2 regions of the Sedimentitalea sediminis genome follow, and region 2 is predicted to be linked to the other one. Evidence: riboswitches for the same ligand, from Rfam matches in the RefSeq annotation. Region 2 holds a riboswitch; the other holds the start of a gene.

Region 1 (10,772 bases), on a different contig from region 2:
CGGACCCAGATGCAGGATCTTGGGTACCGTGTCCTCGACGGGGGTCTCGGGCATCCGGCGCAGGATGGCGTTGATCCTGAGCAGCAGTTCCTTGGGCTCGAACGGTTTTGCCAGATAGTCGTCGGCCCCGGCCTCCAGCCCGGCGATGCGGTTCTCGGTCTCGCCGCGCGCCGTCAGCAGCAGGATCGGCGTGGTATGGGTTTGCCGCAGGGCGCGGGTCAGGCTGACGCCGTCCTCGCCCGGCATCATCACATCCATGACGATCAGGTCGAAATCCAAACCGGCCAGTATGCGACGGGCATGCGCGGCATCGCGCGCGGCCGTGACCAGAAACCCGTGCCGGACCAGGAACTTCTTGAGCAGCTCGCGGATCCGTTCGTCATCGTCCACGACCAGCAGATGTGCATCCAGTTCGCTCATCAGGCACCATCCCGCAATTTGGCATAGGCGCGGCGCATGTCCGCGTCCATCATCGCTTCCAGGACCTGCTTGAACCCGGCCACCGCCTCGGGGCCGGCCTCGCGATAGGCGGCGCGCATGCGCGCGCGCTGGGCGTCGCTCAGCTGGCTTTCCAGGGTGCGCCCCATCTCGGTCAGGTACAAGTGGCGTTCGCGCTTGTCGCTGGTGCCGACCCGGCTTTCGACCAGCCCGTCCGAGATCAGCGTGCGCAGAACCCGGTTCAGCGACTGTTTGGTCACGCCCAGAATCGCCAGCAGGTTGTTGACCGTGGTGCCCGGCGCGCGGTTGATAAAGTGGATGGCCCGGTGATGCGCCCGCCCATAGGCCATTTCCGCCAGGATGCGGTCGGGATCGGCGGTAAAGCCGCGATAGGCAAAGAACATCGCCTCGATGCCCTGCCGCAATTGCTCGTCGGTCAGAAACAGCAGGCTTTCGCCGCTATAGGTCTGTGCCGCGCGTCCGTCAGACATGACTTGCCTCATTGCATCTTTGTGTCAGCATACGTCAGCCTTGTTGACATTCCAAGAGCGAAGCGGTATCGAGTCGCAGTTTTAGTGTAACAAAATGTCCGAAACGGACCTTGTTGCGCAATAATCCAAAATGCAGTCGCTCGCGAAAGGATGCAACATGTCGGGATATGATGACCGGGACGGCCAGATCTGGATGGACGGCCAAATGATCAACTGGCGGGATGCAAAGGTGCACATCCTGACACATGCCATGCATTACGCAAGTTCGGTATTCGAGGGCGAGCGGGCCTATAACGGAAAGATCTTCAAGTCGCGCCAGCATTCCGAACGGTTGCGGCGCTCGGCCGAACTGATCGATTTCGAAGTCCCCTACACGGTGGACGAGCTTGAAGCCGCCAAGGTCGAGGTTCTGGCAGCCAGCGGTTTGCAGGACGCTTACATCCGCGCCCTTGCCTGGCGCGGGGCCGGGCCGGACATGGGGGTTGCCTCGGCGCGCAATCCGGTGCGCGTGGCCATTGCCGCGTGGGAATGGGGCGCCTATTACGGTGATGCCAAGATGAAAGGCGCCAAGCTGGACATCTCGAAATGGAAACGCCCCAGCCCGGAAACCATCCCCAGCCACGCCAAGGCCGCCGGTCTTTACATGATCTGCACCATGTCCAAGCATGCCGCCGAGGCCAATGGCTGCAGCGATGCGATGATGTTGGACTATCGCGGCTATGTCGCCGAGGCGACCGGGGCCAACATGTTCTTTGTCAAGGATGGCGAGGTGCATACCCCCGATCCCGACTGTTTCCTGAACGGAATCACGCGGCAGACCGTGATCGGCATGCTGAAGGATCGCCAGATCCCGGTGCACGAGCGGCATATCGAGCCCGGCGAACTGGAAGGGTTCGAACAATGCTGGCTGACCGGCACCGCCGCCGAAGTGACGCCGGTGGGGCAGATCGGCGACTATAATTTCGAGGTCGGCACCCTGACGCGGGACATTGCCGAAGGCTATGAAAAGCTGGTCCGCGCCTGAGCGCACCCTGCCACGGGCGTGACGCGAATTGCCGCGCGCGCCGATGCGCCCGGGCCGGACCGTTGGGCGTAAGCCGAAAAAGTTATGGTAAACATGTTTCTTTTTTGGCACAGTGACCGACGTCGGCAGAATTGCGCCGACAGCCGTCGGATTTTCGGCGGGCGAGCATTCTGCAAAGTTCAATTTTGAACGGGGGAAAGTCCATGAAGAAACTATTATTCGCTGCGGTGGCGGCGGTCGGTCTGTCGGCAACCGGCGCAGCCGCGGCGACGCTGAACGGCGAATTCTGGAATGTCGCGCCGAATACGATCGCGTCGGTGACCCAGGCCATCAATCAGGTCAACGGTGGTGCCGATCCCACGACGGCCACGTTCACCTCGACATCCATCAACTATGGCGATGCCGGGACCAATTGGGACATCGGATCGCTGTCGGATTTTCTGAACGCGGATGCCGGTTCGATCGTGGGCACCAACTCGGCGAATATCCAGGAATCGGTGTTCCGGCTGACCGGTTCGGTGTCGCTGACCACTGGCGACATCATCAACGTGACCTCGGATGACGGCTTTCGTCTGACCGTTGGCGGTGTGCAGTTGAATCCTGGAACCACCGAAGGTTTGCAGGGTCCGGGCACCAGCACGAACATGACCTGGACGGGCGCCACTGGCGTCTATGCCGCCGAGCTGTGGTATTTCGAAGGCAACGAGACGCAGGTGCAGTTGCAGTCCAACCTCACCAGATATGCGGTTGTGGTTCCGGTTCCGGCCAGCGCGCTGTTGTTGCTGACCGGTCTGGGCGGGTTCGCGGCTCTGCGCCGGCGCCGCAAGGCGGCCTGACAACGGGCGAAACAATGCGCGGGCGATGGCTCGCGGCAGGGTCCCGGGCGGATGTCCGGGGCCTTTTTTCGTTTCCGGTGTCCGCCTGTCGCGAGACAGGGCGCCGCAGCCGGCGGGCAGACTCAGCTTTTGGGGTCGGTGACCGACCGGGTCCGGGCGCGTTCCAGTCCCAGATGGTGTTCGCGCCAGATCACCAGGATATTGCCGGCGATGACCAGCGCGGCACCGATCAGCATGACCCCGGTCGGCAGGTCGCCGAACCAGACATAGCCAATGACGATGGCAAAGATCATCGAGGCATATTCATAGGGTGCCAGCATCGAAGCCGGGCCAAAGCGGTATGATGAGGTAACCAGAATCTGCGCCATGCCGCCGATCACCCCGGCGGCGACCAGCAGCGCGAGGGTGCCGGGGCCGGGCAGGGCCCATCCCAGAGGCATGGTCAGCAGCGAGATCAGGGACGCCGTGGCCGAGAAATAGAACACGATGGCGGCGGTATGTTCGGTTTGCACCAGGCGGCGCACATGGATCTGCACAAGCGCCCGGGCCAGCGTCGCCGACAGTATCAGCAGGGCGCCCAGTTGCGCGCCGTCCTGTGGTCCGTCGCCCGAGCCCAACCGTGGCCACAGCATGATCAACACGCCGACCAACCCGACCGCCACCGCCGAAATCCGCACCAGCCGGATGCGTTCGCCCAGGATCAGCGCCGCCAGCAGCACGGTAAAGATCGGTGCCGCATAGCCGATGGCGGTGACTTCGGGCAGGGGCAGCAGGCCCAGACCGGCAAATGTCATGCCCATGGCGCAGGTGCCCAGCAGGCCGCGCCAGAAATGTCCTTTGACATCCCGGGTCAGCAGCCCGTGCCGCAACTGACCGCGGGCGGCCAGCCAGATCAGGATCACCGGGATCGCGCAGGCCGAGCGAAAGAACACCGCTTCGCCGGGGGGTACTGCATCCGATGTGGCCTTGATCAGCCCCGACATCAGGGTGAACAGAAAGACCGCACTGAGTTTCAGCGCGATGGCCAGCCCGGGTCGATGCGATGTTAACGGTTTCGCCATGACGCCACATCTGCGCCTTTGCCGGGGCCGGTGCAAGGGGCGGCCGAAGGGACCGGTGCCTGCGCGTGCGCAATCAGAGCCGGGTTCAGTTGATGCCCCCGATGCGGGAACCGGCCGGTCAGCCGATGGTGCCGCGGTTCTGTCCGATCTGTCCGCGATGCAGCAGCAGGTGGTCGAGAATCACGCAGGCCATCATCGCTTCGCCGACGGGCACGGCGCGAATGCCGACGCAGGGATCGTGCCGGCCCTTGGTCACGATCTCGGTATCCTCGCCGGATGTGGTGATGGTCTTGCGGGTGGTCAGGATCGAGCTGGTCGGCTTGACGGCAAAGCGCACGACGACGTCCTGACCGGTGCTGATGCCGCCAAGAATGCCGCCGGCATGGTTGCTGGAAAACTCCGGCCCGTCCGGCCCCATGCGGATTTCGTCGGCATTCAGCTCGCCGGTCAGCATCGCCGCCGACATGCCTTCGCCGATCTCGACGCCCTTGACCGCGTTGATGCTCATCATCGCCGCCGCCAGATCGGTGTCCAGCTTGCCATAAACCGGCGCGCCCAGACCGGCGGGCACGCCGCTGGCCACGACTTCGATCACCGCGCCGACCGAGCTGCCGGATTTGCGCAGGCTGTCCAGATAGTCGGCCCATTTGATCGCGGCATTGGCATCGGGCACCCAGAACGGGTTGGCGGTGATCTGGGCGGCGTCAAAGCGGTCGCGGTCGATCTGGTGCGGTCCCATCTGCACCATGTAACCGGTGATCCGCAGATCGGGCAGCATCTCGCGAATCGCCGCCCGGGCCAGTCCGCCGGCGGCAACGCGGCTGGCGGTTTCGCGCGCTGACGAGCGGCCACCGCCGCGATAGTCGCGGTTGCCGTATTTCTGGTAATAGGTGATGTCGGCGTGACCGGGGCGGAACTTGTCCTTGATATCGCCGTAATCCTTGGACCGCTGGTCGGTATTCTCGATCAGCAACTGTACCGGCGTGCCGGTGGTCCGGCCCTCGAATACGCCCGACAGGATGCGCACTGCGTCCGCTTCGCGCCGCTGGGTGGTGTATTTGTTCTGGCCGGGTTTGCGCTTGTCCAGCCAGTGCTGCAGCATCGCTTCGTCCACGGCAACGCCCGGCGGGCAGCCATCGACCGTGGCGCCGATGGCCGGCCCGTGGCTTTCGCCCCAGGTGGTGACTCGGAACAGGTGGCCAAAGCTGTTGATCGACATGGGCAACTCCTTTGCGCTGAGTGCTTAGCCGGGCCACGCCGGTGCCTCAAGCGGTTTCGCGCCTGCGCGCCGGGCTGTCGCCGGTGCAGTTGGCCTGTGGTCCGCAGGTCCGGCGCGCTTGTCTTTTGCCGGGCCGGGGGCTAGGTAACGGATCACCTCGGGGGGCCGAAACCGGCTGAGACGCGCGACGCGGACCCGTTGAACCTGAACCGGCTAGAACCGGCGTAGGGAAGGTCTGGACATCTCTCCATCCCTGCCCTGTCGCCGCAAGAGGAGGATGCCATGAAGTATCTTGCCATTGCAGCGGGAGTTCTCTGTGCCTCGGCGGCCCACGCCGAAACACCCGAGCTGACCGTCTATACCTATGACAGTTTCGTGTCCGACTGGGGACCCGGACCGGTGATTGAAAAGGCGTTCGAAGAGACCTGCGGCTGCGATCTGAAACTGGTCGCCGCCGGCGATGGCGCGGCCCTTCTGGCGCGGCTGAAACTCGAAGGCGCGCACAGCGAGGCCGATGTGGTGCTGGGGCTGGACACCAGCCTGACCCAGGCGGCGCTGGAAACCGGGTTGTTCGCGCCCAGCGGTGTGACAGCAGAGTACAGCCTGCCGGTGGCCTGGTCGGACGAGACCTTTGTGCCCTATGACTGGGGCTATTTCGCCTTTGTGCACAATGCGGACATGGCGGCGCCGGGGGATTTCAGGGCGCTGGCGGACAGCGACGCGAAAATCGTCATTCAGGACCCCCGGTCGTCGACGCCCGGTCTGGGGCTGCTGATGTGGGTCAAGACGGCCTATGGCGCCGAGGCCCCGGCAATCTGGGCAGGTCTGGCCGACAATATCGTCACCGTCACCAAGGGCTGGAGCGAAGCCTATGGCCTGTTCCTGGAGGGCGAGGCGGACATGGTGCTGTCTTACACGACTTCGCCGGCCTATCACCTGATCGCCGAAGAGGATGCCGGCAAGGCGGCAGCGGTGTTTTCCGAGGGCCACTATTTGCAGATCGAAGTCGCCGCCAAGCTGGCCGGCAGCGATCAGCCGGATCTGGCGGATGCCTTTCTGCAATTCGTCGTGTCCGAGCCGTTCCAGTCGGCGATCCCGACCACGAACTGGATGTTTCCGGCGGTGACGCCCGCCGCCGGTCTGCCCGCCGGGTTCGAAACACTGGTGCAGCCGGACAAGGCCCTGCTGGCGTCGCCGGCCGAGGCCGCCGGGCTGCGGGACGAGGCCCTGGCGGAATGGCTGGGCGCGCTCAGCCAGTAGGGCACCGCGCCGGCAACGGCGCGGCGGCCCTGGTCGCCGTGCTGATCCTGGGCGCGCTGCTGGCGGTATTCCTGCGCGCTGAACCGGGGCGCGGGCTGGGGGCGCCCGATTGGGCGGCGGTGCGCTTTACGGTGCTGCAGGCGGGCCTGTCCGCCCTGTTCAGCGTCGCGCTGGCCGTGCCATTGGCGCGGGCACTGGCGCGGCGGCGCTTTGCCGGGCGCCGGGTGCTGATCGCCCTGCTGGGCGCGCCGTTCATCCTGCCGGTGATCGTTGCGGTGCTGGGCCTGCTGGCGGTGTTCGGGCGCAATGGCTGGATCAGCCTGGCGCTGGGCTGGGCCGGGCTGCCGCCGGTGCAGATCTATGGGCTGCATGGGGTGGTTCTGGCGCATGTGTTCTTTAACCTGCCATTGGCGACGCGGCTGATCCTGCAAGGCTGGCAGGAAATTCCCGCCGAGCGGTTCCGGCTGGCCGCCCAACTCGGAGCCGGGCCGCGGGCCATGTGGCAGCTGCTGGAACTGCCGATGCTCAGACGTATCGTGCCCGGTGTTCTGGCGGTGATCTTTGCCATCTGTCTGACCAGTTTCGCGGTGGCGCTGACGTTGGGCGGCGGGCCGCGCGCGACCACGATCGAACTGGCGATCTATCAGGCTTTTCGGTTTGATTTCGATCTGGGGCGCGCGGCGCTTCTGTCCTGTGTGCAGATCGTCATGACCGGACTGGCGGCGTGGATTGCGCTGCGGACCGCACCGGCCGAGGGGTTCGGCAGCGGGCTGGACCGTCCGGTGCAGCGCTGGGATGCCACCGCTGCCGGGGCCCGAATTCTGGATACCGGGTTCATCGTCCTGGCCGCGCTGTTTCTGCTTTTGCCGCTGGCGGCCATCGTCCTGGCGGGGCTGCCGGGGCTGCTGCTGTTGCCTGTTTCGGTGGTCATGGCGGCGCTGAATTCGCTGGTCGTGGCCGCGATCAGCACCGCGCTGACCCTGGCGCTGGCGCTGCCGATGGCGGTCGCGGTGGCGCTGGGGCGCGGGCAGGGCGTCGAACTGGCCGGGCTCTTGGGGCTGGCGGCCTCGCCCCTGGTGATCGGCACCGGGCTGTTCGTGGTGATCCACCCCGTCGCCGATCCTTTTGCGCTGGCGCTGCCGGTGACGGCGCTGGTCAACGCCACCATGGCGCTGCCCTTCGCCCTGCGCATCCTGGTGCCCCGGGCGCGGCAGGTGATCGCCCGCCACGGCCCGCTGGCGCTGACGCTGGGCATGGCCGGGCGGCCGTTTCTGCGCCGGGTATTGCTGCCGCGCATGCGGGCGCAGATCGGCTTTGCAGCCGGGCTGTCGGCGGCGCTGTCGATGGGCGATCTCGGGGTGATCGCGCTGTTTGCCGATCCGCAGCGCGCGACGCTGCCCCTGCAGGTCTATCGGCTGATGGGGGCCTATCAGATGCAGGCGGCGGCGGGGGCGGCCCTGGTGCTGTTGCTGCTGTCGATGCTGCTGTTCTGGATTTTCGACCGGGGAGGGCGCTGGCATGCTGAAGCTTGATCGCGCGGTGATCGACAATGGCGGGTTCCGGCTGGGGGCCGATTTTACCCTGCCGCCGGGCAGCAGGATCGCGGTGATCGGCCCGTCGGGCGCCGGCAAATCGACGCTGATCGGGGCGATTGCCGGATTTCACCCGATTGTTGCGGGGCGCCTGATGTGGCAGGGCCGTGACCTGACCGATGCCGCGCCCGGCGCCCGGCCCGTGGCGATGCTGTTTCAGGACGGCAACCTGTTTCCGCATCTGACGGTGGCGCAGAATGTCGGTCTGGGCGCCGATCCCGATCTGCGGCTGAGCGCGGCGCAGAAAGCCGAGGTCGCGCGTGCCATCGCGCGGGTCGGACTGGACGGGCTGGAGGGGCGTAAACCGGCGGCATTGTCCGGCGGCCAGCAGAGCCGCGCGGCGCTGGCGCGGGTGCTGGTGCAGGCGCGGCCGCTGCTGTTGCTGGACGAACCTTTTGCCGCGCTTGGTCCCGCCCTCAAGGCCGAGATGCTGGATCTGGTCGCCGCCTTGGTGCGCGAGACCGGCGCCACGCTGATGATGGTCAGCCACGATCCGCAGGACGCCCGGCGGATCGCCGATCAGGTCATCCTGGTCGAAGGCGGCACCGCGCATCCGCCCGCCGCGACGGCCGAATTGCTGGACAACCCGCCGCCGGCGCTGCGCGCCTATCTGGGCTGACGCGGCCGGCGGGCTTGCCAAGCGCGCGGCAGTTCTGCAAGAGCGGGGCAGGCAAAAGAGGACGGACATGCACCCCAACCCGGCATATCGCACGGCGGACAGGCAAAGGAACCTGGCCTTTGCCCGCGAGCGCGCCTTTGGGCTGTTGGCCATCAGCGCCGGTGGGGCGCCGCTGATGGCGCATGTGCCGTTCCTGCTGCAGGACGACGTGGCCGACCTGCATCTGCTGCGCAGCAACCCGATCGCCCGCGCGCTGAAGACGCCGCAGGCCGCGCGGATCGCGGTTTCGGGGCCGGATGCCTATGTTTCGCCCGACTGGTATGACATTGCCGATCAGGTGCCGACCTGGAACTATGTCGCCGTGCATCTGACCGGCCTGCTGGAACTGCGGCCCCAAAAAGAATTGCGCGCCCTGCTGGACCGGCAGTCGGCGCTGATGGAGGAACGGCTGCTGCCGAAACCGATCTGGAGCACCGCCAAGATGGAGGCCGGCACGCTGGAGCGCATGATGCGCCAGATCGTGCCCTGCCGGTTGCGGATCACGGATGTGGACGGCACCTGGAAGCTGAGCCAGAACAAACCCGACCCGGCGCGTCTGAACGCGGCGGATCACATGGACGCCTATGGTATCGGGGCCGAAACCGGGATGCTGGCGGCACTGATGCGCGGGGCCGGTGGACAGGGCTGACACCCGTGCTAGGCTCGGCCCGCCACAGCACAGGACGGTCCCATGAAGCTTTATCATTCACCGCTTTCGCCCTTTGTCCGCAAGGTTTCGGTTCTGTTGCACGAACTGGACCGGACCGACCAGGTCGAGGTCGAGACGGTGGTCACGACCGCGCTGGACTCGTCGGATCGCCTGATCGCGGCCAATCCGCTGGGCAAGATCCCGGCACTGGCGCGCACCGACGGTCCGACACTGTATGACAGCCGGGTGATCTGCGCCTATCTTAACGACCGTTTCGGCGGCGCGCTCTATCCGGGCGGTGCGCAGCGCTGGCAGACCCTGACGCTGGAGGCCACCGCCGATGGCCTCATGGAGGCGGCGGTGGCGATGGCCTACGAGGTGCGCCTGCGCCCCGAGGCCGAACGGTCGCCCGCCTGGATCGAAGCGCAATGGGCCAAGGCTGCGCGCGCGATCACGGCGCTGAACGCGCGCTGGATGAGCCATCTGGCAGGGCCGCTCGATATGGGGCAGATCGCCGTCGCCTGCGCCTTGGGCTATGTCGATTTTCGTCATGACGCGCGCAACTGGCGCCGCGACAACCCGGCGCTGGCGGACTGGTTCGCCACCTTCGAATCGCGCCCGTCGATGCAGGCGACACGGCCCGTTCAGGTGTGATCCGAACGAAATTTCGGGCAATCCCCTGCATCTGGGAACGCCGGAACCCCGATTAAACCGACGCTGTAGCGACACAACCGCGCGGTTGCGGCCTCCTGCGCGGCTATGACCGCTGGACGAACCCAAACGACACCGGTAATACCGCCCTGAGATGCCGCCCATTACTGCGGCCCTTATGCATGTTTGCCCGCTCGCGGGCGCAGGAATTGGAGTAAACCTCGTGTCGCACGCAGAAGATCACGAAGGCACCCGGAGAGATTTCCTCTATTACGCCACCGCTGGCGCCGGAGCCGTAACCGCAGGGGCCGCCATCTGGCCGCTGGTCAATCAGATGAACCCGTCGGCGGACGTTCAGGCCTTGTCCTCGATCCGCGTCGATGTCAGCGGTGTCGAAATCGGCACCCAGATCAGCGTCAAATTCCTGGGCAAGCCGGTGTTCATCCGCCGCCGCACGGAAGAAGAGATCGAAATGGCGCGCGCGGTTGACGTTTCGGAACTGCCCGATCCGCTGGACCGCAATGTCAACAAGCCGGGTCTGGACGCTTCGGATGAGAACCGCACCATGGACGAGGCCGGTGAATGGCTGGTCATGATGGGCGTCTGCACCCATCTGGGCTGTGTGCCGCTGGGCGATGGCGCTGGCGATTTCCACGGCTGGTTTTGCCCGTGCCACGGGTCGCACTATGATACCTCCGGACGCATCCGCAAGGGTCCGGCCCCCGAGAACCTGCCGATTCCGGTCGCCGAGTTCGTCGACGAAACCACGATCAAACTGGGATAGGGAAGCAATCAATGGCCGGAATTCCGCACGATCATTACGAACCCAAGACCGGTATCGAAAAATGGCTGCACAGCCGTCTTCCGATTGTCGGGCTGCTGTATGACACGAT
Region 2 (10,772 bases):
TTTCATCTGTTTCAGCAGGGTCGGATAGACCGGTCCCAGCGCGACATAGGCCGGATCCTGCGACAGAGCGCGGTCCAGTTCGGCCCGGTCATGGGTCGACAGACCGACCCGCATCCCGGCTTTGCGCAATGCGGCGAAATCCGCGCTGTCCATGTCCTCTTGCCCCAGATGTACAAAGTCACAGCCCAGATCCAGCGCTGCCTCCCAATGGTCGTTGACCACCAGCTGCGCCCCATGCGCCGCACAGATGTCGCGGGCGCGGGCGATGTCCCGGCGCAATTGCTGAGCGGGGGCGTCTTTGATCCGCAGTTGCACCAGCCTGACCCCCAGCGGCACCAGACGCGCCAGCAGATCGACATCGCCGGCGATCAGATAGAAACGTTGCATCATATCAGTTCTGCCCGGCCCAGGATCGGGGTCGAGGGCACCGCCATGTCGCGGCGCGGCATAGGGTCGGCACCGTGGCCCAGCTGTCCGGCCTGAACCGCCAACGCCATGGCGCGGGCCATGGCCACCGGGTCGCCGGCGCGGGCGACGGCAGTGTTCATCAGAACCGCGTCCATGCCCAGCTCCATCGCCTGTGCGGCATCCGACGGGCGGCCTATACCGGCATCCACGATCAGCGGCACATCCGGAAAATGCGCCCGCATCGCGCGCAGCGCGTCGGGATTGCGCAACCCCTGGCCCGATCCGATCGGCGCCCCCCAGGGCATCAGCACCCGGCATCCCGCCTCGATCAGCTTTTCGCCGACCACCAGATCGTCGGTGGTGTAGGGAAACACCTGAAAGCTGTCGTCGGCCAGGATTCGCGCCGCCTCGACCAGCCCAAAGACATCCGGCTGCAGATTATCGGAATGCCCGATCACTTCCAGCTTTATCCAGTCTGTTTGAAACAGGTCGCGCGCCATGCGCGCCGTGGTCACCGCCTCCTGCACCGAATGACAGCCGGCGGTGTTGGGCAGGATGCGGCAGCCGGTGTCGCGCAGCAGATCCCAAAAGCCGCTGCCGCTGCCGCCGGCGGATTCGCGGCGCAGGCTGACGGTGACGACATCGGTGCCGCTGGCCGCGATGGCAGCTTTCAGGATGGCCGGCGACGGGTATTGCGCGGTGCCCAAAAACAGGGGCGAGGCGATCTCGGTATCGTAGAACTGCATCTTATCCCCCTTGCATCGGGGCCAGCACCTCGAGCCGGTCGCCATCCTGCAAGCGGGTGGTGGCACGGGCATTGCGGGCCACGAAGGCGCCGTTCAGCGCGGTCGCGATGGCCGGGCTGGTAAAGCCCAGTTCCGCAAGCGCCTCGCCGAGGCTGGCACAGGTGATCCTATGCGGTTCTGAATTCACGAGGATATTCATCAGAGGTCTCCGGGAAAAGTCGTTCGGCCACCTGTCGCGCCATCGCGGGCGCAAGCAGAAAACCATGGCGGTACAGCCCGTTCAGGAACAGGGTGCCATCCTGCTCGATGAGACGGGGCAGGTTGTCGTCAAAGGCCGGGCGCAGGCCGGCGCCGGTCTCGATCGCTGCGGCCTCGGCAAAGGCCGGATGCAGCGTATAGGCCGCGCTCAAAAGCTCGATCAGCGCCCGCACCGTGGGCGGGCGCGAACTGTCGCTTTCCACCATCGTCGCACCCAGCATGTATTGGCTGTCTCCGCGGGGCACCAGATAGATCGGCACCCGCGGATGCAACAGGCGCAACGTGCGGGTCAGCGTCACCTCGGGGCAGTGCAACAGGGCCATTTCGCCGCGTACCGCGCGCAGGCCGGGCAGGGCGGCGGCGATGCCGGTGCAATCCAGATCGACCCCGGCCGGTGCCGCGGTGCCCACCCGGATCTCGCCGCCCAATGCGGTGACCTTGGCGGCGAGATCCGTCAAGGCCCGTCGCGGGTCAAGATGCGCTTCTCGGGTGAAATGCAGCCCATTCGCGAACCGGTCCGACAGGGCCGGTTCCAGGGCTGCGATCTCGGTCTGTGACACCTGGTCATAGCCGCTGGTGCGGCGCGCAAAACGGGTCAGCTCGGCGTGGTCCCGGGCCGGCGCCACCACCAGCGTGCCCCGGCGGGTGACCGGGGTCACCGCCGACCACCAGTCCGCCGCGGCAGCGCCCAGGGTCACCACCTCGGCTTCGGCGCTTTCGCGTTCGCACCAGGGCGCCAGCATGCCGCCGGCCAGCCGCGCGACACTGTCCTGCCCGACCTGCTGGCCACGTTCATACAGGATGACCCGCGCCCCTCGCCGCAGCAATTCCAGCGCACAGGCGAGGCCGGCAAGGCCGGCCCCCGCGATACGGATCATTCGCCCGGTTCCTTGACCGGCACATACAGCTCTCCGCCTTCGCGGAACTTGGCGGCCATGGCCGCCATACCCTCCTTCTGGGCCTCGGCGCGGATGTCGTGGGAAATCCGCATCGAGCAGAATTTCGGGCCGCACATCGAGCAGAAATGCGCCACCTTGTGCGCCTCTTTAGGCAGGGTCTGGTCGTGGAATTCCCGCGCCGTGTCCGGGTCCAGAGACAGGTTGAACTGGTCTTCCCAACGGAACTCGAACCGCGCGCGGGACAGGGCATCGTCGCGCCGCTGTGCCCCCGGCAGACCCTTGGCCAGATCGGCGGCGTGGGCGGCGATCTTGTAGGTGATCACCCCGGTTTTCACGTCGTCGCGGTCCGGCAGGCCCAGATGTTCCTTGGGGGTGACGTAGCACAGCATGGCACAGCCGAACCAGCCAATCATCGCCGCCCCGATGCCGCTGGTGATGTGGTCATAGCCCGGCGCGATGTCGGTGGTCAGCGGTCCCAGCGTGTAAAAGGGCGCCTCGTGGCAGCATTCCAGCTGCTTGTCCATGTTCTCCTTGATCTTGTGCATGGCGACATGGCCCGGCCCCTCGATCATCACCTGACAATCCTTGGCCCAGGCGATCTTGGTCAGTTCGCCCAGGGTCTCCAGCTCGGCGAACTGTGCGGCGTCATTGGCATCGGCGATCGAACCCGGACGCAGCCCGTCGCCCAGGCTGAAACTGACGTCATAGGCGCGGCAGATGTCGCAGATCTCGTCGAAATGCTCGTAGAGAAAGCTCTCTTTGTGGTGGTGCAGGCACCATTTCGCCATGATCGAGCCGCCGCGGCTGACGATGCCGGTCACCCGTTCGGCGGTCATCGGCACCATGTGCAGGCGCACGCCGGCGTGGATGGTGAAATAGTCGACCCCCTGTTCGGCCTGTTCGATCAGCGTGTCGCGGAACACCTCCCAGGTCAGGTCCTCGGCAATGCCGTTGACCTTTTCCAGCGCCTGATAGATCGGCACCGTGCCGATCGGCACCGGGCTGTTGCGGATGATCCATTCGCGGGTGTTGTGGATGTTGCGCCCGGTCGACAGGTCCATCACCGTGTCAGCACCCCAGCGGATCGCCCAGACCAGCTTGTCGACCTCTTCCTCCATCGAGGAAGTGACCGCCGAGGTGCCCATGTTGGCGTTGATCTTGACCAGGAAATTGCGCCCGATGATCATCGGTTCCAGTTCCGGGTGGTTGATGTTGGCGGGAATGATCGCGCGGCCGGCGGCGACCTCGTCGCGCACGAATTCCGGGGTCACGAAATCCGGGATGTTGGCGCCGAAATCCTGCCCGTCGCGGGGGGCGACGGTCTCGCGCAGCTGGTTCTCGCGAATGGCGATGAATTCCATCTCGGGGGTGACGATGCCGGCGCGGGCATAGGCCAGCTGGGTCACGGCCCGGCCATCCGTGGCACGCAGCGGCGACGGCCGGACCGGAAATTCCGGGGTCAGCCGGTCGCCTTCGACGAAACCGTTATCGGCAGAGGTCACCCCACGCCCCGCATAGGTCTGAACATCGCCGCGCGCCAGGATCCAGTCGCGGCGCAGCGCGGGCAGACCCTGGCGGATGTCGGTCAGGATGTCGGGGTCGGTATAGGGGCCGGAACTGTCATAGACTGGCAGCGGCGGCTCACCTGCCGTCGGGTGGGTGGCGATTTCGCGCATCGGGACGCGCACATCCGGGTGCAGCGTGCCATCGACGTAAATCTTGCGCGAAGCGGGCAAAGCACCCGTTGTGATCTTGGGGTTCGGGACGTTCATATCGGTGCTCCTCAAGCTTCCACTCAAAAAGACACAGATGAGTTTGGCTGGGAGGCAGAGACCGGTTGGTCCCCTTGTCGGCTGTGACGGCCCATATTCCGGTCCGCCAAATGCGCGCCTAGCTTCCTACGCCAGTGTCAACTGGGTCAGGTTCAAAGGGTCGCGTCGCCGGGCAAATGCCCCGTCAGCCTCTCAGTCCCCTCGGTGGGACCCCCCTGCGTGATTCCCGCATACAGCGCCCTTGCCCCTGAGGGCAAGAACCAATTTCACATGACGTGGACTCTGCTGCGATTCAGAGCGTTTTCAGATATTCGATCAGGGCGCGGCGCTGATCGTCGCTGAGGGCGGGGCCGATCACCCCGGTGCGGTCGCCAGTGGCGCTTGCTCCAAAGGCATGGCCGATGTTGCGATTGCCGGGCAGCGAGGTGTCCAGAACAAAAAAACCGTCCTGATAGGGCGGATAATTGTCGCCACTCAGCGCAGACTGCGCCAGACCGACCTTGACCGGGTCGAATTCCGGGTTGCCCAGGCGCACGAAGGCCGGGCGCTGATCGGCCGGACGCAACAGATCGTCCAGCGTCGGTACTGAACCGTTATGCAGGAAAGGTGCCGTGGCCCAGACGCCGTTCAGCGGACGTGCCTTGTACCCCGCACCGGCCTGCAGGCAATTGGGGCGTTCGCCCTCGAAATAGGGGCGCAGATCCTCGGGGATGAAGTTGTTGTCAAACCAGCGGTTGTCGACCTGCTGGACGATGGCCCCCAGGGCAAGGGCGAATTTCAGCTGTGGCCCGTCAGTGACGCGCACCTGCACCAGCTGATTGTCCTGGCCGCTGGCGCGATCATAGACGCGGCTGTCCAGTTGGGTTTTCCCGGATCGTGGACCCGGCCCGGCAAAGCGCGGGCGCGGCGTGCAGACGACCGCGTCAATGCCGATGGACTCCAGACCGGTGGCCGGGTCGGCGGCGGTGTTGACGGTGCGTGTGGACAGAACCGCGGATTGCGCCGGATCGGTGCCGATTTTTTTCAGCGGCAGGATGTTGAGCGCCAGAAATGCCTCTTTGGTCTCGGTAGGGCGGCCGTTTTCCATATATCTTATGGGGCGGAAGTATCGCTCGCTCCAGATTGCATCGCTGTCCAGCGGCGGCAGGTGACAACCGGCACAGTGTTTGCCGTAGAGTTCACGGCCCTGGGCGGCCAGCGCTGCGTCGATCGGCGGCAGGGCGTCGGGCCAGGCCGGACCGTGCAGGCCCTTGAACCTTTGCGACCGGAAAGGCGGCGTGTCCCCGGCCAGATTGTCCTCGATCCATTTCAGGTTCTGCACTGGCACCGACGAGGAAAACCGCCCGCCATCCACCGGTGCAATAGTGTCCACCGATGCGTGCACGCCCATCGCCTCGCCGGCATTGCGCACCAGCGGCTGCATGATCGAGCCGTCATATTGCACCCAGTCAAACCAGCTGGCGGTCCAGATATGGGGGAAATTCACCGGCGCATTGATCGCCTGATAATTCTCTTTGCGGCCGGTGTTCTTGGAAAATACCTGATTGCCGATGCGGTTCAGCGCATCCAGCCGACCGAACCCTTCGGCAACCTCGATGACGTCGGCTGTCTTGGCCACCGCGTCGAGCACGGTTTGCAGTTCGGCGGCCAGAGCTGCCTTGCCCTTTTCGGAATAGGTCGCCCCCAGAACATTGCGGGCAAACCGGTCAAAGCGGCGGTTGGGCAGCGGCAGTTTCGAGGCCAGCAGAGTCTGGCCCAGCGCGGCGCCGATCCCTTTGGACAGCAATTGCAGATCGACCGTCGAGGGGCCGCCATTGACGATGTATTCGGTGCCTTCATAGGTGAAATGCGCAGTGTGGCAGGCCGCGCAGGTGAACCCGACCGCTGTCGTGGTCGCGGCATAGCCGGGGATGTTTTGGAACGGCGTCGTGGCGAACCCGATGGGCAGGCCATCGGGGTTGTCTGCGGACGCTTCGGCGGGAATGAAACCATAGCGCCGCAAATAGTCGGGGGCGACAAAACCCGGTTCGCTGTCCGGCCACAGCAGGCCAAAAGCGGTTTTTTCGGGTTGTTCCAGCGCCAGCAGCCAGGAATAGGGAATCGGTAGCGTCTCGGTGCCCTGCGAAATGAAATGAAAGCGTTCGGTGGTTTCCGGCGACCAGTTCTGGTCCAGCGCCACGCGGGCCTGCGGTGCCGGAATGTCGGGCAGATCGGGGGCCGCCAGCGTTTCCAGCAGCACCTGTACGGTGGTGCTGCGCCAGAACAGAAACAGCGCAAGGGCGATCAGCAGAATCAGTCCGATCCAGAAGCGTTTGCTGAGAAAAATGGAAAAGCTAAAGGTCATGTCAAATCCGTTTCACTGAAAAAGTGTCTGGGGGGGTATTGTCACAACCCTAGGTAAGCCTCGCTTTTCAGGCAATGGGAAACACCACGAAAAGCTGCATTATCCAGCCTTGACGCAATGCGGGTCGCGGGGAGGCGGTGCGTGTGCCGGGGCACAGGTCAGAGCGGGGGCAAGTCGAAACAGCGTCCGGGCTGTGGAAATGGCATCGGTTGAAAGGTAAATATTTCGAAATATTTGCGAAATTTTCGAAAGACAGATAAGCCGAAATGAATACAAAAGACCTGTGCAGGCAAAGACGGGCGCCAGCAAAGGGCCGGCGGAGCACGATGAACAGGGGTATGACGGACATCGAACGTCGGCATCAGGCAATACTGTCTCGGAGCGCGAGCGCCGGACATGTCGGGTTGCAGGCATTGGCCCGGCAATTCCGGGGCGGCCCGCAGACAGTACGCAGCGATCTGCGCGATCTGGCACAGGGTAGGCTGGTGAACAGCACGCGCGGCGGCGCCCGCCGGGTTCTGTTCTGTGATCAAACGAAATCCGACCGCGCCCCGCCGCTGCGGTTCTGCGATGCCGCCATGCGCGGGGCCACGGCGATGCTGGTGGCCGGGGCTGCCGATGTCTGAGACCGCGCCGCCCCCTCTGGATCTGTTCGTCATCGGTGGCGGCATCAACGGTTGCGGCATCGCCCGCGACGCGGCCGGGCGCGGCCTGACCGTGGCGCTGGCAGAGATGGGCGATCTCGCCTCGGCGACGTCTTCGGCCTCGACCAAGCTGATCCATGGCGGGCTGCGCTATCTGGAATATTTCGAGTTCCGGCTGGTGCGCGAGGCGCTGATCGAGCGCGAAATCCTGTTGCGCGCGATGCCGCATATCGCGTGGCCCATGCGCTTTGTGCTGCCCGTGCATCCGGACATGCGGTTTGAGACCGACACACCGGCCTCCAAACTGCTGTCCCGTGTCATGCCCTGGATGAAGGGGCGGCGTCCGGCCTGGCAGATCCGGCTGGGCCTGTTCCTCTATGATCACCTGGGGGGTCGCCGTATCCTGCCGGGCACCGCGACGCTGGATCTGACCCGCGATCCCGCGGGGGCGCCGCTGCAATCGCGGCTTCGCCGGGCTTATGAGTATTCCGATTGCTGGGTTGACGATGCCCGGCTGGTGGTGCTGAACGCCCGTGATGCCGCCGCGCGCGGCGCGCGGATCATGACCCGTACGCGGGTGATCGGGGCACAGCCGGTGGATGGTCTTTGGCGGATCGCGCTGCAGGACCAGGACACCGGCGCGCGCCGCATTCTGCACGCGCGTATGCTGGTCAATGCCGGCGGACCCTGGGTCGGCGACATTATCCGCAATACCATCCACACCCGGGCGCGCGACCGCGTGCGTCTGGTGCGCGGCAGCCACATCGTCACCCGGTCGCTGTTTGATCACGGCAAGAGTTATTTCTTTCAGGGCAGCGACGGGCGCATCGTCTTCGCCATCCCCTATGAGCAGGATTTCACCCTGATCGGCACCACCGATGTCGAACATGACGACCCCTCCGAACGTCCGGTCTGCAGTGCCGCCGAACGGCGCTATCTGCTGGACTGTGTCGCGCAGTATCTGGACCGGCCCATGACCGAGGCGGATGTGGTCTGGAGCTATGCCGGGGTGCGCCCGCTTTATGACGATGGCGCCGCCTCGGCGACGGCGGCGACGCGGGATTACGTGTTGCGGCTGACCCGCGAGGACGGCGCGGCGCTGCTGAATGTCTTTGGCGGCAAGATCACCACCTATCGCAAGTTGGCCGAGGCGGCGCTGGCACAGGTGCGGACGGTCCTGCCGCAGACCGGAGGCGACTGGACCGCGCGCGCAACGTTGCCGGGGGGGGATTTTCCGGTCGATGGAATTGACGATCTTGTCGCCGGGTTGCGGGCGCGCCACGGCTTTCTGTCGCCGGGCTGGGCCCGGCGGCTGGCGCGTACCTATGGCACCGAGGCCCATGTCCTGCTGAAGGGCGCGCAGGACGCCGCCGACCTGGGACAGGAGTTCGGCGCCACGATCACCGCGCGCGAGCTGGACTGGGGCATCGCCCATGAATGGGTGCGCAGCGCCGAGGATTTCCTGTGGCGGCGCAGCAAGCTGGGGTTGCGGCTGGACACCGACGAGGCCGCCGAGATCGACGCCTATATCCGGTCGCACCGCCCCCAGTGAAGCGATGGACCGGCATGGCGGGTTGAAACGCGCCGGGTTTTGCCGTTTGCTCGCTGGGCGAAAGCGGGGCAGGAATGCGTCTGAACACCTTTACCACCCGGGGTCTGAAAAAGATCTATGGCGAGGGGGCGGCCGCCGTGCATGCCCTGCGCGGGGTCGATCTGGAGATACCCGAGGGCGAGTTCGTCGTGCTGCTGGGGCCTTCGGGCAGCGGCAAGTCGACCTTGCTGAACATCATCGGCGGGCTGGATCGCGCCACCGAGGGCGAGGTGATGTTCCGGGACCGCAGCCTGAGCGACATGAACGATACCGAACTGACTCGCTATCGCCGCGATCACGTCGGTTTCGTGTTTCAGTTCTACAACCTGATGCCCAGCCTGACGGCGCGCGAGAATGTCGAACTGGTGACCGAGATCGCCGCCGATCCGATGGACCCGGATGCGGCGCTGGCGCTGGTCGGGCTGGACCGACGCTCGGATCATTTCCCGGCGCAGTTGTCAGGGGGCGAACAGCAGCGGGTGGCGATCGCCCGCGCGGTGGCGAAACAGCCCGACGTGCTGTTCTGCGACGAGCCCACCGGGGCCTTGGACAGCACCACCGGGCGGGCGGTGCTGAACGTGCTGAAGGATGTCAACGAACAGCTGGGCGCCACGGTGCTGATCGTGACTCATGCCGCCTCGCAGGCGGCCATGGCCGACCGGGTGATCCGGTTCGGCGACGGCGATGTGACCGAAGTGACGATCAATGAGACCAAGCTGACACCGGAACAGATCGAATGGTAGGCTGCACGTGTCCCCGTTGAACCGCAAACTGCTGCGCGATCTCTGGCGCATAAAGGGTCAGGCCGTCGCCATCGCCTCGGTGATCGCAGTGGGCGTGCTGTTGCAGGTGATGATGACCGGGCTGGTCGCCTCGCTGGACGAGACCCGCCGGGCCTATTACGAACGCTATCGGCTGGCCGATGTCTTTGCCCCGGTGGCGCGCGCGCCAGAGCGGCTGGCGGCAGATCTGCGGCGCATACCGGGTGTGACGGCGGTCGAGCTCCGGGTGGTCGGCAGCGCCCTGATCGACCTGGGCGGACGCACGCTGCCGATCCGTGCCCAGACGGTGTCGCTGCCCGATTACCGCAGCCCGGATTTGAATGACATCTACCTGACCGACGGGCGCCGGGTCGAACCCGACCGTGAGGGTGAAGTCGTGGTGCTGAAAAGCTTTGCGGTGGCGCACGGGCTGGCGCCGGGCGACCGCCTTTGGGCGACGATAAACGGTTTTCGCCGCGATTTCATCATTGTCGGTTTCGCCCATGCGCCCGAATTTCTCTATACCGCCGCGCCCGGCGAACTGGTGGTCGATGACAAACGTTTTGCGGTCCTGTGGATGACGCGCAGGACCCTGGAGGCGGCGTTTGACATGAAGGGCGCCTTTAACGAGGCGATCCTGTCCCTGTCGCGCGGCACTCAGCCAGCTGCGGTGATCGACCGGGTCGATCATTTGCTGGACCAGTATGGCGGTCTGGGGGCCTATGGCCTGGCGGACATGCCGTCGAACAAGTTTGTGTCCGAAGAAATCAACGGCATGCGCACCACTTCGGGCAGCGTGCCGCCGGTGTTTCTGGCGGTTGCGGCCTTTCTGCTGTACATCGTGATCTCGCGCATGGTCCAGGCCGAGCGCGAGGAGATCGGGCTGATGAAGGCCTTTGGCTATACCAATGCCGAGGTCGGGGGCCATTATTTCCTGCTGATCCTGACGATCGCGACCGGCGGCGCGCTGGCCGGTTGTCTGCTGGGCATCGCCGCGGGGCGGGCGATGGTCGATTTCTACCTGATCTATTTCAAGTTCCCGTTTCTGGTGTTCCGGCTGGATCCCTCGGCCTTCGTCACGGGCTTTCTGGTCAGCATCCTGTCGGCTTCGGCCGGCGGGTTGCTGGTGCTGCGCCGGGTGTTCACCCTGACTCCGGCAGATGCGATGCGCCCGGCTGCGCCGCCGGATTACAGCCGCACCGGGCGCATCGGTGCCCGCCTGAACCGCTATCTGGATCAGCCCAGCCGCATGGTTCTGCGCCGCCTGACCCGCCAGCCGCTGCGGATGGCCGGCGCCGTGGCCGGCGTGGCCGCCGGCGTGGCCCTGTCGGCGGCGATGGCCGCGCTGC

What was found. A riboswitch is a leader RNA that binds a small molecule or an ion and turns the genes downstream of it on or off. The one in region 2 is predicted to bind thiamine pyrophosphate.
Region 1: another riboswitch for thiamine pyrophosphate. It lies ahead of thiB (thiamine ABC transporter substrate binding subunit); the one in region 2 lies ahead of thiC (phosphomethylpyrimidine synthase ThiC).

The regions. Positions count from the first base shown of each region.
Region 1 covers NZ_JBHUQE010000008.1:2,137-12,908, reverse strand. The annotation lists gene ACFMPD_RS08410 (response regulator) at 1-420, opposite strand, end outside; gene ACFMPD_RS08405 (MarR family winged helix-turn-helix transcriptional regulator) at 420-929, opposite strand; gene ACFMPD_RS08400 (branched-chain amino acid aminotransferase) at 1,087-1,953, shown strand; gene ACFMPD_RS08395 (VPLPA-CTERM sorting domain-containing protein) at 2,157-2,789, shown strand; gene ACFMPD_RS08390 (DMT family transporter) at 2,912-3,850, opposite strand; gene aroC (chorismate synthase) at 3,969-5,069, opposite strand; TPP riboswitch at 5,218-5,317, shown strand; gene thiB (thiamine ABC transporter substrate binding subunit) at 5,352-6,329, shown strand; gene ACFMPD_RS08375 (ABC transporter permease family protein) at 6,305-7,861, shown strand; gene ACFMPD_RS08370 (thiamine ABC transporter ATP-binding protein) at 7,848-8,540, shown strand; gene ACFMPD_RS08365 (FMN-binding negative transcriptional regulator) at 8,608-9,228, shown strand; gene ACFMPD_RS08360 (glutathione S-transferase) at 9,271-9,882, shown strand; gene petA (ubiquinol-cytochrome c reductase iron-sulfur subunit) at 10,103-10,663, shown strand; gene petB (cytochrome b) at 10,675-10,772, shown strand, end outside.
Region 2 covers NZ_JBHUQE010000006.1:4,916-15,687, forward strand. The annotation lists gene ACFMPD_RS06745 (thiamine phosphate synthase) at 1-387, opposite strand, end outside; gene ACFMPD_RS06750 (thiazole synthase) at 387-1,154, opposite strand; gene thiS (sulfur carrier protein ThiS) at 1,156-1,353, opposite strand; gene ACFMPD_RS06760 (FAD-dependent oxidoreductase) at 1,322-2,290, opposite strand; gene thiC (phosphomethylpyrimidine synthase ThiC) at 2,287-4,083, opposite strand; TPP riboswitch at 4,190-4,310, opposite strand; gene ACFMPD_RS06770 (di-heme-cytochrome C peroxidase) at 4,376-6,427, opposite strand; gene ACFMPD_RS06775 (DeoR family transcriptional regulator) at 6,766-7,053, shown strand; gene glpD (glycerol-3-phosphate dehydrogenase) at 7,046-8,623, shown strand; gene ACFMPD_RS06785 (ABC transporter ATP-binding protein) at 8,698-9,405, shown strand; gene ACFMPD_RS06790 (ABC transporter permease) at 9,413-10,772, shown strand, end outside.